DNA from 2 places in the Actinoplanes sp. GCM10030250 genome. Region 1 is predicted to be linked to the other one. Evidence: riboswitches for the same ligand, from Rfam matches in the RefSeq annotation. Region 1 holds a riboswitch; the other holds the start of a gene.
The links. A riboswitch is a leader RNA that binds a small molecule or an ion and turns the genes downstream of it on or off. The one in region 1 is predicted to bind cyclic di-AMP.
Positions count from the first base shown of each region.

Region 2: another riboswitch for cyclic di-AMP. It lies ahead of ACFQV6_RS12810 (coiled-coil domain-containing protein); the one in region 1 lies ahead of ACFQV6_RS28940 (C40 family peptidase).

Region 1 covers NZ_JBHTDO010000026.1:54,104-61,493, reverse strand. The annotation lists gene rsmH (16S rRNA (cytosine(1402)-N(4))-methyltransferase RsmH) at 1-1,075, opposite strand, end outside; gene mraZ (division/cell wall cluster transcriptional repressor MraZ) at 1,315-1,746, opposite strand; gene ACFQV6_RS28940 (C40 family peptidase) at 2,374-3,153, opposite strand; cyclic di-AMP (ydaO/yuaA leader) riboswitch at 3,193-3,368, opposite strand; gene ACFQV6_RS28935 (MurT ligase domain-containing protein) at 3,757-4,977, shown strand; gene ACFQV6_RS28930 (type 1 glutamine amidotransferase) at 4,967-5,680, shown strand; gene ACFQV6_RS28925 (TVP38/TMEM64 family protein) at 5,823-6,527, shown strand; gene ACFQV6_RS28920 (nucleotidyltransferase domain-containing protein) at 6,912-7,390, opposite strand, start outside.
Region 2 covers NZ_JBHTDO010000007.1:207,555-214,944, reverse strand. The annotation lists gene ACFQV6_RS12845 (AAA family ATPase) at 1-92, opposite strand, end outside; gene pnuC (nicotinamide riboside transporter PnuC) at 89-715, opposite strand; gene ACFQV6_RS12835 (Atu4866 domain-containing protein) at 748-1,167, opposite strand; gene ACFQV6_RS12830 (TetR/AcrR family transcriptional regulator) at 1,302-1,901, opposite strand; gene ACFQV6_RS12825 (ABC transporter permease) at 2,091-2,987, shown strand; gene ACFQV6_RS12820 (ABC transporter ATP-binding protein) at 2,980-3,753, shown strand; gene ACFQV6_RS12815 (coiled-coil domain-containing protein) at 3,783-4,820, opposite strand; cyclic di-AMP (ydaO/yuaA leader) riboswitch at 4,819-4,955, opposite strand; cyclic di-AMP (ydaO/yuaA leader) riboswitch at 5,164-5,298, shown strand; gene ACFQV6_RS12810 (coiled-coil domain-containing protein) at 5,303-6,334, shown strand; gene ACFQV6_RS12805 (glycoside hydrolase family 65 protein) at 6,395-7,390, opposite strand, start outside.

The DNA.
Region 1 (7,390 bases):
CACGCGTTGTCTCCCGGGGCTGCTCCGGTTTCCCCTCCCGCGCGGGCCCCGACACCCGGGGCCGTTCGCGGCCGGCCCCCGATGCCCGGTTGAACGCCTGTCCCTGCTCTTCGCCGATCCGCTCTTCGCCGATCCGTTCCACCGCGCGGAGCTTCACCGAGGCCGCCCTCGGGTTCTCCGCCACCTCCGCCTCGCTGGGCGGCTCGGATCCCCTGGTGAGCAGCCGCAGCGTCGGACCGGTTCCGGGCAGCTCGACCGGCAGGTCGATCGGCCCGGTGCTGCGCGACCTCGCGGTGAGCGCGCGCTTGACGATCCGGTCCTCCAGTGATTGATAACTCATCACCACAAGTCGCCCCTTGGGCGCCAGAGCGTCCAAAGCATGCGGAACCGCTGACTCGAGGACCTCGAGCTCGCCGTTCACCTCAATGCGTAGTGCCTGAAACGTCCTTTTTGCGGGATTTCCACCCGTTCGGCGCGCGGCGGCTGGTATAGCGTCCTTCACCAGCTCGGCGAGCCGCGCCGTCGAGGTGATCCGGCCCTTCGCCCGCTCCCGCACGATCGCCGAGACGACCCGCGGCGCGAACTTCTCCTCGCCGTACTGCCGGAGGATCCGAACCAGCTCACCCGGCTCGTACGAGTTGACGACCTCCTCGGCCGTCGCGCCGCGGGACTGGTCCATCCGCATGTCCAGCGGCGCGTCCTGCGAGTACGCGAAGCCGCGATCCGCCTCGTCCAGCTGCAACGAGGAGACCCCGAGGTCGAACAGTCCGCTGTGGATCGCCGGGATGCCGAGCTCGCCGAGCACCCGCGGCAACTCGTGGTAGACCGCGTGCACCAGGTGGACGCGGTCCTCGAAGCGGGCCAGCCGGTGCCGTGAGTGCGCGAGTGCCTCGGTGTCCCGGTCGAGTCCGATCAGGACCACGTCAGGGAACCGCTCCAGCACCGCCTCGGCGTGCCCGCCCAGCCCGAGCGTGAAGTCGACGTGGACGCAACCCGGCAGGGCGAGGGCGGGACCGAGCAGCTCGAGGCAACGCTCGAGCAGCACCGGAACGTGTATGCCCCGCGGCTCCCCCATGACGACCCCCACTGCCCCACTTGATGCGTCTCACCCGGTTGTTTCCCTGCCGTACCGGCCCGGCCGCCCATCCGTACCGCCAGATCCCCATCCGCTCATGTCCCGGCCCGGACTTGCCCGGCCCCGGACACGCGCCTGGCGCCGGGGAAGAGGCGCCAGGAGCGGGAGCGGCTGGAGATCTCGCAGTACGGCGGCAGTGGCGTCCGGGCCGCGCCGGCGGCCCACCGAGGTGCCACGCCCTACAGTCCGCCGGGCAGCACCCCCTCCTCGATGTCAGCGAAGTCTTCCTCGCTGGCCGAGAGGTAGTCGTCCCAGGACTGCTTGTCCCAGATCTCGACCCGGGTGCTGGCTCCGATCACCACGAGGTCGCGCCCGAGGCTCGCGTAATCCCGCAAGTGCGCCGGGATGGTGACCCGGCCCTGCTTGTCGGGAACCTCGTCGTGCGCGCTGGCGAAGAACACCCGGCTGTAAGCCCGGGCGGCCTTGTTCGTCACCGGCGCCTCACGCAGCTGACCGGCGATGCGCTGGAATTCCGGCATCGGGAACACATAAAGACAGCGCTCCTGCCCCTTGGTGATCACGACACCTCCCGCCAGCTCATCACGGAATTTCGCCGGAAGGATCAGCCGGCCCTTCTCGTCGAGGCGCGGGGTGTGCGTGCCGAGGAACATCGGCCCTTCCCCCCTTGCCGTGGCGCCCGCTCCTTCGCGGTGGAGACGGTCCGCCTGTCAACTCGGGCCGGCAGGCCTCGGTGAACTTCCTTGCCCTGCCACTGCGCTCCACTCTACTCCACTTCCCTCCACCTGCAACCCGAAAGCGAACGCTCGCGAGCCGTTTTCGCGGACGAAAGCCCAGTTCAAGGGCGGTGGGGCGCAGTGGAGGGTCAGAGCATGATCAACGAGGTCCGGTTTCCGACATCGGGCGCACGAGGGCCGAAAAGTCCGCCGATTCCGGGCTTCGCGGACCGTTTTTCGCCCGCCGGGGAGGAAAGTGGGGGCCTCGGGGAGGGTCGCGGGGAGGAAAGTGGGGCCGGCGGACCGCCGAACGCAGGAACGCCTGTGGGGCGTGACCCGGACTCGGGTCACGCCCCACAGGCGTCGATTCTTGCTCAGCGGACGATGCCACCACACCGTCGCGCTACACCTTACTTACTTAGGTGCGCTGTGCTCATGTCCTACTACGTGCGCTGTCCTACTTACTACGTGCTTGCTTACTACGTGCTTGCTTACTACGTGCTTGCTTACTACGTGCTTGCTTACTACGTGCTTGCTTACTACGTGCTTGCCACGCGCGCCGAATCAGGCGACGAGGCGGCGTACCACATAGTTCTTGTTCCAGATCTTGTGCTTGCCGACCCGGGCACCGGTGTGCGGCGAGTCGTACACGTAGCCGTTTCCGGCGTAGATCCCGGCGTGGTAGCCGTAGGACCCGTTGCGGAAGACGATCAGGTCGCCGACCCTCTTGTTGCTCTTGGCGACCGACTTGCCGTACCGCTGCTGCGAGTTCGCCTTGTGCGGCAGCTTCTTGCCCGCTGCCTTCTTGTAGACGTACTTGGTGAAGCCGGAGCAGTCGAAACGCTTCGGCCCGGACGCGCCGAACTTGTACAGCGCGCCCTTGTGCTTCTTGGCCTCGGCGAGAACCTTGGCGCCGCTGGCCTTCACGGAGACCTTGATCTTATTGGTGGTCACCTGGTTGAAGCCGTTCCCGGTGAAGATCGTCCGGGTCCACGCGGTCGCCTGGGGCTTCGCGCTGAGCGTGACCGTCCCGTTCTGGTTGCGAACGGTCTCGGTGTCCCACGTCCGCCAGGCGCCCTTGCTGTAGCCCTGGAGCCGGACCGTGCCCTTGGCGATCTTGCCGGTACGCGGGTCGATCACCTTGGCGGTGACCTTGAGGGTGGAGCCCCACTTCAGGCTCCGGGTGCTGACCTTGGTAGCGGCCAGCTTGGGCGTGACCTTCACCGCGGCGGCCGCGGCCACCGGGGTGGGAGCGGCGGCAGAAGCGGCCGAAGTGGCCACCAACTGACCGGCGCAGAGGCAGAGACCCAGAGACAGTGCGACAGTGCCGGTACCGACGGACATGCGACGGCCCCGGCGCGAACTGTGTTCGTGCACGGTAGAGAATTCCCTCCGGCACGCCTGCGAGGTTAGCTGTCGGGTTCGGGCGGGAAGGTTGCCCGGCCGCCGAAGCGGCTTCACCCCGAGGTCCCCCAATGCACCACGCGGAATGCCGCGGTGCGGGAGGACCGATATTGGGTTCCCCGTCCCTGCCCCCTGATGCCTGATGCTTTCGTGCTTGGGGTGATCGCGCCGTCCGGAACGGGGCAGGGCTCGGCGTGAACCAGTCCGGCGCGACCGGTGAGCGGTTGCTCCCGGCCCAACCTTGCTACCTGAATCCGGGCGTGATCGTCACCGTGCGCATCGTCACCCTGAGTAATTGGCATAAACGGTCATGTCCAGTTTGTTACCTCCGCGAGACAAATGCCATTACTCAATGCGGTCACTCGGGCACAGAAGGTAGAAGGTTACGGGTGAAACAGAACACACAAATAGTCTCGCCCCGTCTCGCAACATGACCGAAACGCCCGGACCGGCCAAAACACCGACCGTGCGATGATCTTGATGGTCTGGCAACTGGTCGTAACCTTCGCGTCCGGTACCCTCGCTGGCGTGACGGACGGGAAATTGCCTCTCATCGCCAAGGTCGCGACCTCCGTGTCGAAGACCGCTGCGGCGCTCTCCAGGGCCGCGGGACGCGGCGACGGCTCGGTGATCGGTGGCTGGATCGGCCTCAAGATCGACCCCGACCTGCTCAAGCATCTCGCGTCGGGCCGGGCCGTGGCGCTCGTCTCGGGCACCAACGGCAAGACCACCACGACGCGGCTCACCGCGGCCGCTGTCGGTTATCTCGGCCGGGTCGCCACCAACTCGTTCGGCGCCAACATGCCGACCGGCCACACCTCGGCGCTGGCGAAGGAGGGGCACACCCCGTTCGCCGTGCTGGAGGTCGACGAGCACTACCTGGCTCAGGTCATCGACGCCACGAACCCCCGGGTGGTGGCGCTGCTCAACCTCTCCCGCGACCAGCTGGACCGGGCGAAGGAGGTGGCGATGATGGCGCAGCTGTGGAAAGCGGCACTCGCCGGCCACCCCGACATCCGGGTGGTCGCCAACGCCGATGACCCGATGGTGGTCTGGGCGGCGAGCACCAGCCCGCAGGTCACCTGGTTCAGCGCCGGCCAGCGCTGGCACGACGACTCGTTCGTCTGCCCGGAGAGCGGCCACCCGATCGAGCGGGCCAACGGCGACTGGTGGTGCGCCGGCTGCCCGCTGCGCCGCCCCCGGCCGAACTGGACGGTCGAGGAGGAGGGCGTGATCGACCCGCGCGGCGACTGGCACATGGTGAAACTCCAGCTGCCGGGCCGCGTCAACGTCGGCAACGCGGCCACCGCTCTCGCCGTCGCGGCCGAGTTCGGGGTGCGCCCGATAGAGGCACTCCCCCGCCTCTCCCGGGTGACGTCGATCGCCGGCCGTTACGCACAGGTGGATCGGGACGGGCGCAACATCCGGCTGCTGCTCGCGAAGAACCCGGCCAGCTGGCTGGAGGCGTTCGACATGGCTGATCATGCCCCTACGCTGCTCTCCATCAACGCACGCGACCCCGACGGCCTGGACACCTCATGGCTGTGGGACGTCGATTTCGCACCGCTGCGCACCCGCCCCGTGCTGATCACCGGTGACCGTGCGTATGACCTCGCCGTCCGGCTCGAGGTGAACCAGGTGCCGTTCCGGCACGTACTCAGTTTCGACGAGGCGTTGCGGGCCGTACCCCCCGGCCGCCTCGAAGTGATCGCCAACTACACGGCGTTCCAGGACATCCGAGCGGAGTTGGACCGTGTCAACTGAGGCCCTGCGGATCGTGTGGATCTACCCCGACCTGCTGTCCACCTACGGTGACCGGGGCAACCTGCTGATCCTGGCGCACCGGGCGGCGGCCCGCGGCATCCCGGTCGAGACCTACGAGGTCCGCTCCGACCAGCAGATGCCCACCACCGCCGACATCTATCTGATCGGCGGCGGCGAGGACGGCCCCCAGTCCCTCGCCGCGCAGCGCCTGATCGCCGACGGCGGCGTGCACCGGGCGGTCAACCAGGGTGCCGCCGTGCTGGCGATCTGCGCCGGTTACCAACTCTTCGGTCACTCGTTCTTCGCCAAGGGGGCCAAAGTCGCCGGGCTCGGCCTGCTCGACATCTCCTCGGACCGGGGCGAGACCCGGGCCGTCGGAGAGTTGCGCGGCGACATCGACCCCCGGCTCGGGCTGCCGCCGCTCACCGGCTTCGAGAACCACGGCGGTCGTACGCATCTCGGCCAGCACGCCGCACCACTGGCCCGGGTCACCGCCGGCGTCGGCAACGACGGCCAGACCGAAGGCGCCTGGGCAGGCAAGATCCTCGGCACCTACTCGCACGGCCCGGCGCTCGCCCGCAACCCAGCGATAGCCGATCTGCTACTGAACTGGTCCACCGGCGCGGATAGGCTTGCGCCCCTGGACGACACCTGGCCCGACCGGCTGAGGGGCGAACGGCTCGCCGCCGCGACCCCGGCCTGACCCGCTAGACCTTGACCTGAACCGACGACAGTTGGGGCGGTATGCCTGCATGACCGACATCCTGATCGCCCCGCGGGGCGTTGACTCCGCGGACCCTCAGGCAGTTGCTCACGCTGCGCCATCCGCCACAGCTCCCCAGGCTGTGGCCCCCGAGGCTGCGGCTGGGGCGGAGGGCGCTCCGATCAGCTGGAAGCGCCGCCTCGCCCGGTTCGGCATGCTCGGCGTCGTGGTGGGTGCCCTCGCGGTAGCCGCCGCCACGCTCCCTCTGCGCGACATCGGCACCAGCGTCGACAACCTCGGCCCCGGCGCACCCGCCGCCGTGGCAGTGGTGGGCGGGCTGCTGCTCTCGGTGCTGGTACCCCGTACCGCGATCACCCTCCTGTGCGGCCTCCTGCTGGGCGCCGCCACCGGTGCGATCGCAGCCCTCGCGGCCGCCATCATCGCGGCCACCGCCACCTACTACGCCGGCCGCTGGGCAGGCCGCGGCGCCCTGAAGGCCCGCGCCGGCAGCCGCCTCGACCGCCTCGACGGCTGGCTCAACCGCCGGGGACTGGCCGCCGTCCTGCTGGTGCGCTTCCTCCCGCTGGCCCCGTTCGGCCTCGTCGGCTACGCCTACGGCACCACGAGCGTCTGCCGCAAGCGCTACCTGCTCGGCACCACGATCGCCGCCATCCCCTCCACGGTCACCTACGCCGTGATCGGCGCCGCCGTGGCCGCCCCCGGCGACATGAACGCCGCCACCCTCGCCCCCGCGGCCATCGGCTTCGCCCTCTCCACCGCCATCGTCCTCCGCTGGCGCTACACCTCCCGCCGCGCCTCTGCAGCCGCCGTCGCAGCCGCCGCCTGATCGCAGCCGCCGCGTCCGCAGCCCGCCTCCGCAGCCGCCCAGCCCGGAGCCGCCGCGTCCGCAGTCCCCTGCTGACCCAGCCCGAACCCCACAAACCCGCACGAAGCCGGCAGCCCTGAGGGCCGCCGGCTTCGTCGTTCCCACCGTTCTACAGTCCGACCACTCGCCACCGGCCCCTCCTTTCGCTCCTCCACCGCGATCTTGTGAAGATCGCGCCAACCGTTGCTCCGCAAGTCCACAAGATCGCGGAAGGGCGACGCGGCGCGGCGCGAGCAGCGCGGATGGCGCGGCGCGAGCAGCGCGGATGGCGCGAGCAGCGCGGATGGCGCGAGCAGCGCGGATGGCGCGAGCAGCGCGGATGGCGGGCGGGGCGGGAGCGGTGGGTCAGTGGAGTAATGGGGTGTCTGGTGGGGCGGTGGGGTGGAGGGCGTAGTCGAGGTACCCGAGAAAATCGGTGCGGCGGTGGAACGGATTGCGGTACTGGGGAGCGCCGCCGCAACGAAGCCGGAGAGCCTCTTCGAGGATGCGGTCCCAGCCGGGATAGCTGCGGAGGGCGTAACGGCCCGCTTCCGTCTTGGAGGTGACCCGGCCCAGGACCAGGGAGTGCCGCAGCCGGGTGACGCCCAGGACACCCCAGGAGACGGCCCACGACGTGAGGCTGCCGGGGTGGCGGCGGATGCTCTGGGACCACGGCCGCCAGTAGGACTCCAGGTTCTCCCGGGTCGAGGCGGCCAGCGCGGGCCAGTCGGTGAAGATCTCCGGCTTGGCGGGGCCACGCAGCGCAACACCGGCCTGGGCCAGCACGTGCCAGGTCACCAGGTGGCGTTCGAACCGGGAGGAGGGCAGTATCCGGTTCTCGTGGA
Region 2 (7,390 bases), on a different contig from region 1:
TCGCACACGGCTGCGGCGGCCTCGATCAGCGCGTGGTGCCCGGCGTGCGGTGGATAGAACTTGCCGACGATCAGCCCGTGCCCGTACCTCACGCCGGCACCTCCGCCCGCTGTGACCGCAGCGCCGCCCGCCAGGCACGCAGGCCCAGGACGCAGAGGATCAGGAACGCCACGTAGAGGATCGCGGTCAGCCACAGGCCCTTGTACGCGTAGAGCGGGATATAGATCAGGTCGGCGGCGATCCAGATCCACCAGTTCTGCACGAGCTTGCGGGTCTGACCGTACGTCGCGAGCAGCGACAGGGCGGTGGTGAGGGCGTCGGCCAGCGGCACTGTCGAGCCGGTGAGGCGGTCCAGGAAGAGCCAGAGGGCACCGGTGGCCACCACACCGGCCAGGGCCAGGCCGATCCACTCGGTTCGGGTGGTGTCGCGGACCACCAGCCTGGTTCGGTCGTGCCCGCCGTAGAGCCAGGCCCACCAGCCGTACAGGCCGAGGATCACGTAGACGATCTGCAGACCGGCGTCGGCGTAGAGCCCGGCGGTCCAGAAGACCACCATCAGCAGCAGGACGTTGAGGATGCCGAGGGGCCAGTTGAGGATGTGCTGGCGTACGAGCAGCCCGACGTTGACCAAACCGGTCGCGAAGCCGAGCACCTCCGCCCACGACGTCGGTACGCCGAACGCCACCACTGCCGGGCTGTTCAACCAATCGATCATGAACTCAGCATCGCGGCCACCGGGCCGGGGCGCTACACCGGCAGGAGGCGGTGCCCGGCCATCTCGAGTTCGCCCTCGTGCACGGCGATCGGGGTGCTGATGCCGGACTCGTCATGAAGGAACACCGACGTCCCGTCGATCTGGTAGGTGCCGCGAGCCTGGCGGCGCCGGCCGGCCACCTCACCGGCGTAGGTGCCGTCCAGCCGCAACCGGAGCCGGACCACGCCGTCGAGGCTGCGCCAGGCACCCACCACCACTGCCGTGTCCGTCACGATTTTCGGACGGTCGATGCGGGGGTGGATGCCGACGTCGGGCGCACCGCCCATGGCGAGGGCGAGCAGCGCGGCGGCGTCGAGGACTGTGGTGTCCCGAACCGCGTCGAGAATCGCGGTGTCGAGAGTTGTGATGTCGAGCACGTTCGCGTCGACTGGGGCTTCGCTGAGGGAGGTCATCTGTGGCCGGCTCCGGGGGATGGCGTCGGGGTCAGCCTCTTTCTTCGGCCCCCGCCGCCCGCGGCGCAGTGATTCCCGGGTTGCGAACCGGTGGCTTTCCGCCGGTGGTCCGCAACGCCTTGCGGCTCAGCGCCTCAGCCGGTGGTCTTCAGTGCCGCCGTGACAGCCGCGGTCAGTCTCTCCAGGTCGTTGTCGGCGAGCGGCTGCCGTGCGACCGCGAGCCGCCAGTAGAGCGGGCCGAGGATCAGGTCGACGGCGAGGTCGGCGTCCGTGCCGGCGGGCAGCTCGCCGCGGGCGACGGCCTGTCCGACCAGCTTGTCCCCGACGGCCTGCTGGTGGGTCCGCAGGGCTCGCTGCAGAGTCTCGGCGATCTGCGGGTTCCGCGCGGCCTCGGCCATCAGGTCCGGGATGATCTGCGAGGCGATCCGGTGCTGGAGCGCCCGGCTCACGATCATCATGAGGAGCTCGAGGTCGCCGGCGAAGCTGCCGGTGTCGGGGAGCGGAACCTTACGCTCCGCAACATCCGAAATGATCTCCATGACCATCTCGAGCTTGTTGCTCCACCGGCGGTAGATTGCGGTCTTGCCGACCCCCGCGCGGCGGGCCACCGCCTCGATGGACAATCGGCCGTAGCCGACCTCCGCCAACTCGTTCATGACCGCGTTGCGGATCGCCACGGTGATGTCGCCTCGGAGCACCGCCGCTCCGGCAGGTGCGCGCTTTACTGTCGCCACACAGTTCACTATAGCGCTACGACGTAACGGTTGCGTTCCGCCGTTTGGTCAGCTACCGTCGAAACTCACGTCGATACGACCCCGTCCCATCGGCGTCAGTGGGTCCCTGTCATGCTGCTAGCTGTGTTCTCGCGCAAGCCATCGGAACCCGCTGCCTCCCACGGGCCGACTAGATCGGAGCACCACCCCATGCCAGAGACGGCGGTTGCCGACGCCGGCACCGGGCTCTCCCCCAAGGAGCTGGCCCGCCGGCACGGCCTGAGCGCTTCGGGCCGCCTGCCCGGCCTCATGGAGTACACGCGCCAGCTGTTGTCCTACCGGCACTTCATCCAGGCGCACGCCAGCGCGAAGATGTCGTCCGCGCTCGGCACCACGAAACTCGGCACGGTGTGGCAGGTCCTCACGCCGATCATCAACGCCGCGGTCTACTACGTGATCTTCGGCGTGATCCTGGGCGGCCGTGAGGGCGTCACGAACTTCATCGCGTACCTCTGTGCCGGTGTGTTCGTGTTCCAGTTCACCCAGTCGATCGTGCAGAACGGCATCAACGCGATCACCGGCAACCTCGGCCTGATCCGCGCGCTGCACTTCCCGCGAGCGAGCCTGCCGCTGTCGGTCGCCCTGGTGGAGATCCGCAACTTCGTGGTGGCGCTCTTCGTCCTGATGGGCATCGTGCTGATCACCGGTGAGCCGATCACCCTGGAATGGCTGCTCGTCATCCCGGTGCTGTTCCTCCAGTCGATCTTCAACACCGGCCTCGCGCTGGCCGCGGCCAAGTTCGGTGCCAAGGTCCGCGACGTCAAGCAGCTGATTCCGTTCATCATGCGGTTCTGGATGTACGGCTCCGCCGTGCTCTACCCGGTCTCGCTCTTCTCCGAGCACCTGCAGGGCTGGAAGCTGGCGGTCGTCCAGGCGAACCCGCTGCTGATCTTCATCGAGCTGATGCGCCACTCGCTGATGGAGGACGTGAAGCTGGCCGGCCCGCCCGCGCTGCTCTGGACTCAGGCGGTCATCTGGACGGTGCTCGTGGGCATCGGCGGTTTTGTCTACTTCTGGCGCGGAGAGAAGGGCTACGGCCGTGGCTGACAACGAGCGGGTTCCCACCGTCATCGCGGACAAGGCCCACATCATCTACAAGGTGCACAGCTCGGCCTCGCCAGGCAGTGGCAGCCCGCTGGCCAGCTTCAAGCGGCTGGTCACCGGTGGCAAGGGCGCGAACGTCCGCGAGGTGCACGCGGTCAAGGGCGTCAGCTTCGTGGCCTACCGGGGCGAGGCGATCGGGCTGATCGGCAGCAACGGGTCCGGCAAGTCGACCCTGCTGCGGGCGGTTGCCGGCCTGCTGCCGGTGGCCCGCGGGAAGATCTACGCCTCCGGCCAGCCGTCGCTGCTCGGCGTGAACGCCGCGCTGATGAACGAGCTGCCCGGCGAGCGCAACGTCGAGTTGGGCTGCCTGGCGATGGGCATGTCACCGGCCGAGGTGAAGACGAAGAAGGACGGCATCATCGAGTTCTCCGGCATCAACGAGCGGGGCGACTTCTCCTCGCTGCCGATGCGGACCTACTCCTCCGGCATGGCCGCCCGGCTGCGCTTCTCCATCGCCGCCGCGAAGCAGCACGACGTCCTGCTCATCGACGAGGCCCTCGCCACCGGTGACGCCAAGTTCCGCCGCCGCAGCGAGGCGCGGGTGCGTGAGCTGCGTGCCGAGGCCGGCACGGTCTTCCTGGTCAGCCACAGCGAGCAGTCGATCCGGGACACCTGCGACCGCAGCATATGGCTGGAGTCCGGCGAGATCCGGGCCGACGGGCCGACCGACGAGGTGTTGCGCGAGTACGAGGCCTACATGCGTAAGTAGGCCTCGTACCGCGCGATCAGTTCACCGGCTCAGTTCACCGACAGGTGCACGTGGTTGGTGTGGTCGCTGGACGGGTCGCCACCCGCCCCGCTGTAGGACTTCCAGCCGCTGCTCGGTAGCCAGATCCGCCGGAACCAGATGACGTAGAGCACGTCCAGCTTCTCGGCGTTGTTGATGAAGTAGTTCGCCAGGTTGTTGCCGTACGTCTTGCTCGCACCCGTGGCATCGCCGCCGAAACCACTCTTGTCGGCGGCGAAGTCACAGGCCCGGCCCTTGGGATGCTCACCGCTGTTCTGCTCGCGGAAGCAGTGCACATACCGGGTGAAGCCGTCCGACTTCGCCTGCTTCAGCGCGTGCAGCGTGCGCGGGGTGATACAGCCGCCGCTTGTCGGGTCGTCCTCGGAGCAGCCGTTGCCGGCGTTGCTCGGCGCCGGGTCGGCCGAGGCGCTGCCGCCGCCGTCACCCGACTGGCCGGCGTCCGCGCCCTGGTTGGCCTTCTTCAGCGCGGTCTCGGCCTGAGTCTTGCGCTTGGCCATCACATTGACCTGCTTCTGCTGGTCGCGGACGGCGGTGTCGATGGCGATCTTGGCCCGCTGCTGGTCGCTGCGGGTGGTCTTGAGGTCGGCGATCGCGGCGTTCTGCTGAGCCGCCACGGTGGCCAGTGTCTCGACCCGGTCCAGGAAGCTGTCCGTCGAGTTCGCGGTGACCAGGGCGGACAACGTGCCCATCCGGCCCGAGGTGTAGGCCTGCTGCGCGATCTCGTCGAGGGCGTCCTGCTGGGGGCCGAGCGCGGCGTCGAGGCGCTTGAGTTCGGCGGTCAGGTCGGTCTGCTGCTGCTTGGACTTCTTCAGACTCGCCTTGGCCTTGACGTAACCGCTGGAGGCGTCTTCGAGTTGTTCGATGAGGGACTTGGAACCGCCCTCACCGTCGTCGCCGTTTTCACCCGGCGCGGCGAGGGGACGGGGGGCCGCGGTGGCCGGCGACGCGGCGACGGCCAGCCCGCACACGGCGACGAGCAGCGCCATGACCGCTGCCAATCGCCGCGCAGTCTGATCCTGCACTGGCATTTCCTTCCGTCGGCCGCCGGCCGGGTTAGCTGACGGGTTCGGGACGAAGGAAATCCCTACCGCGAACGCGGATTCACCCCATGGGGAAATGTGGTTCCCCGGCTCGCCACGAGGGCGATTAGGCGGCGGCCCCCTGGCGGGAACCGGCTCCGACCATACCCACTGCATCGACAGATCGACAGTTCTCGTACGCAGCGCAATTGCATCACCACATGAAGTGATGCGATTACAGAAAGTCGTTGACAGGTAACAATTTTCGCGGTTCCTTGGGACCTGATGCGCGGCGATATCTCGGGTAAACTCCACTCCGGTCCTGCCAGGACGGCACCGCCCCCGAGTTGCCGGCAGGCCGCCGCCCAATCGCCCGAAAGGCGAGCCGGGGAACCAGGTCACTGGGGTGAATCCGCAGTATGCGGTAGGGATTGCTTCCGTCCCGAACCCGTCAGCTAACTCGGTCGGCGGTGACAAGGAAGGAACGGTTGATGACCGCAAGTCCCCGCCGGTGGCTGACGCTTGCGCTGGCGCCCCTCGTGGCTACGGCACTGTTTGTGTCACCCGCCACATCGGCGTCCGCGGCCCCGGGAGGTAGTTCGCCGACCGCCGAGGAGGAGGGCAACGCCGATTTATCCACAGCGATGGAGTCGACCAACCGGCGCTATGTCGCCGCGAAGGGTGCCGTCGCGGAATCCCGGAAGAACCAGAAGAAACTGGCCGGTGACATCAAGGCCGCCGAGAGCCGCCGGGACGCTCTGATTCCCGAGGTCAACTCGATCGCGCGGCAGCAGTATCAGACGGGCAACCTCAGCGCCGTCGGCTTCCTGCTCCAGGCCAGCTCGTCGAACGACTTCATGAGCAAGGCGATCTCTCTCGAGGAGATCAACAAGCTCCACGACGAGAAGCTGCACGAGCTCAACGAGGCGATCGCCACGGTCACCGAGAGCAAGACGAAACTCGATGCCGAGCTCAAGAACGAGCAGCAGCAGCTGACCATCCTGCAGAAGCAGAAGGACTCCGCCGACAAGCAGCTCGACCTGCTGGGCGGCGGTACCGGCATCAACAAGACCATCACCCGGGGCTTCGTCGACGCCAAGTCGAAGGAGGCCTCCCCCGCGCCTCGAAACGCCAGCGGCGGTTTCTCCAGCGAGGGGTGCACCGAGAGGGACGAGACCACGAGCGGTTGCGTGACGAAGCGCACCCTCCACATGTACAAGGAAGTGCGCAAGGCCAACTTCAAACGCTTCGTCGGCTGTCACCGCAACGGCGGGCCGTTCGAGCACCCCAAGGGCCGTGCCTGCGACTGGTCTCTGCAGAAGAGCGGATTCTCGGCTGCGCACAACGACGACATGATGCGGTACGGCAACGACCTGACCGCGTTCCTGGTGCGTAACGCCGACAAGCTCGGCATCTACTACGTCATCTGGTACAAGCAGATCTGGTTCCCGGCGACGAACGAGTGGCGCTCGTACAGCGGCCCGAGTGACCACACGGACCACGTGCACGTATCGATGCTCTAGAACCTCACGGAAAAGCCCCCGTCCTCCTCGAGGACGGGGGCTTTCTCGTTTCCGCTGGGGTCAGTGCACCGCGCGGCGCACCGGTGCCCGGCCGGCCGGCTGCGACGGCGCGGGACCGACCGGGATCGCCGGCGGAATCGCCATGGTCACCGGGCGCACCTGGGTCACCTCGGTCTCCTTGCCGTGGTGCAGCAGCGTCAGCCGGGCCGAGCCGCCGCCGTTGCGCAGCGAGTAGGTGACGTCCTCGGAGGTCACGTTCACCCGCAGCCGCAGACCGCGCCAGAGCAGCGAGAACTCCAGGTTGTTGATCCGGCTGGGCAGTCGCGGCGCGAAGCTGAGCTGACCGTTGAAGTCGCGCATGCCGCCCAGGCCGGCGACGAGCGCGATCCAGGAACCGGCGAGCGACGCCACGTGCACGCCGTCCCGCGCGTTGCGGTGCAGGTCGTGCAGGTCCATCAGGGCGGCTTCGCCCAGGTAGTCGTGGGCAAGCTCCAGGTGGCCGGTCTCGGCTGCCATGACGGCCTGCACACAGGCGGACAGAGAAGAGTCGCGTACGGTACGCGCGTCGTAGTACGCGAAGTTACGCGCCTTCTCGTCCGGCGTGAACGCGTCCCCGCGGATGTACATCGCCATCACCAGGTCGGCCTGCTTGATCACCTGCTTGCGGTACAGGTCGAAGTACGGGAAGTTCAGCAGCAGCGGGTAGCCCTCCGGCGGAGTGTTCTCGAAGTCCCACTCCTGGAGCCGGGTGAAGCCCTCGCACTGCTGGTGCACCCCGAGTTCCTTGTCGTACGGGATGGCAACCGCCGCCGCCGCGTCCCGCCACGACGCCGCTTCCTCGTCGTCGACGCCGAACTTGCGAGCCAGGTCGGGATGCCGCTTACAGGCGTCGACAGCGGTCATCAGGTTCTGCTGCGCCATCAGGTTCGTGTAGATGTTGTCGTCGACCACTGCCGTGTACTCGTCCGGGCCGGTGACGCCGTCGATGTGGAAGCGCCCGTGCCGGTCGTGGTGACCCAGCGAGCGCCACAGCCGGGCGGTCTCGACAAGCAGCTC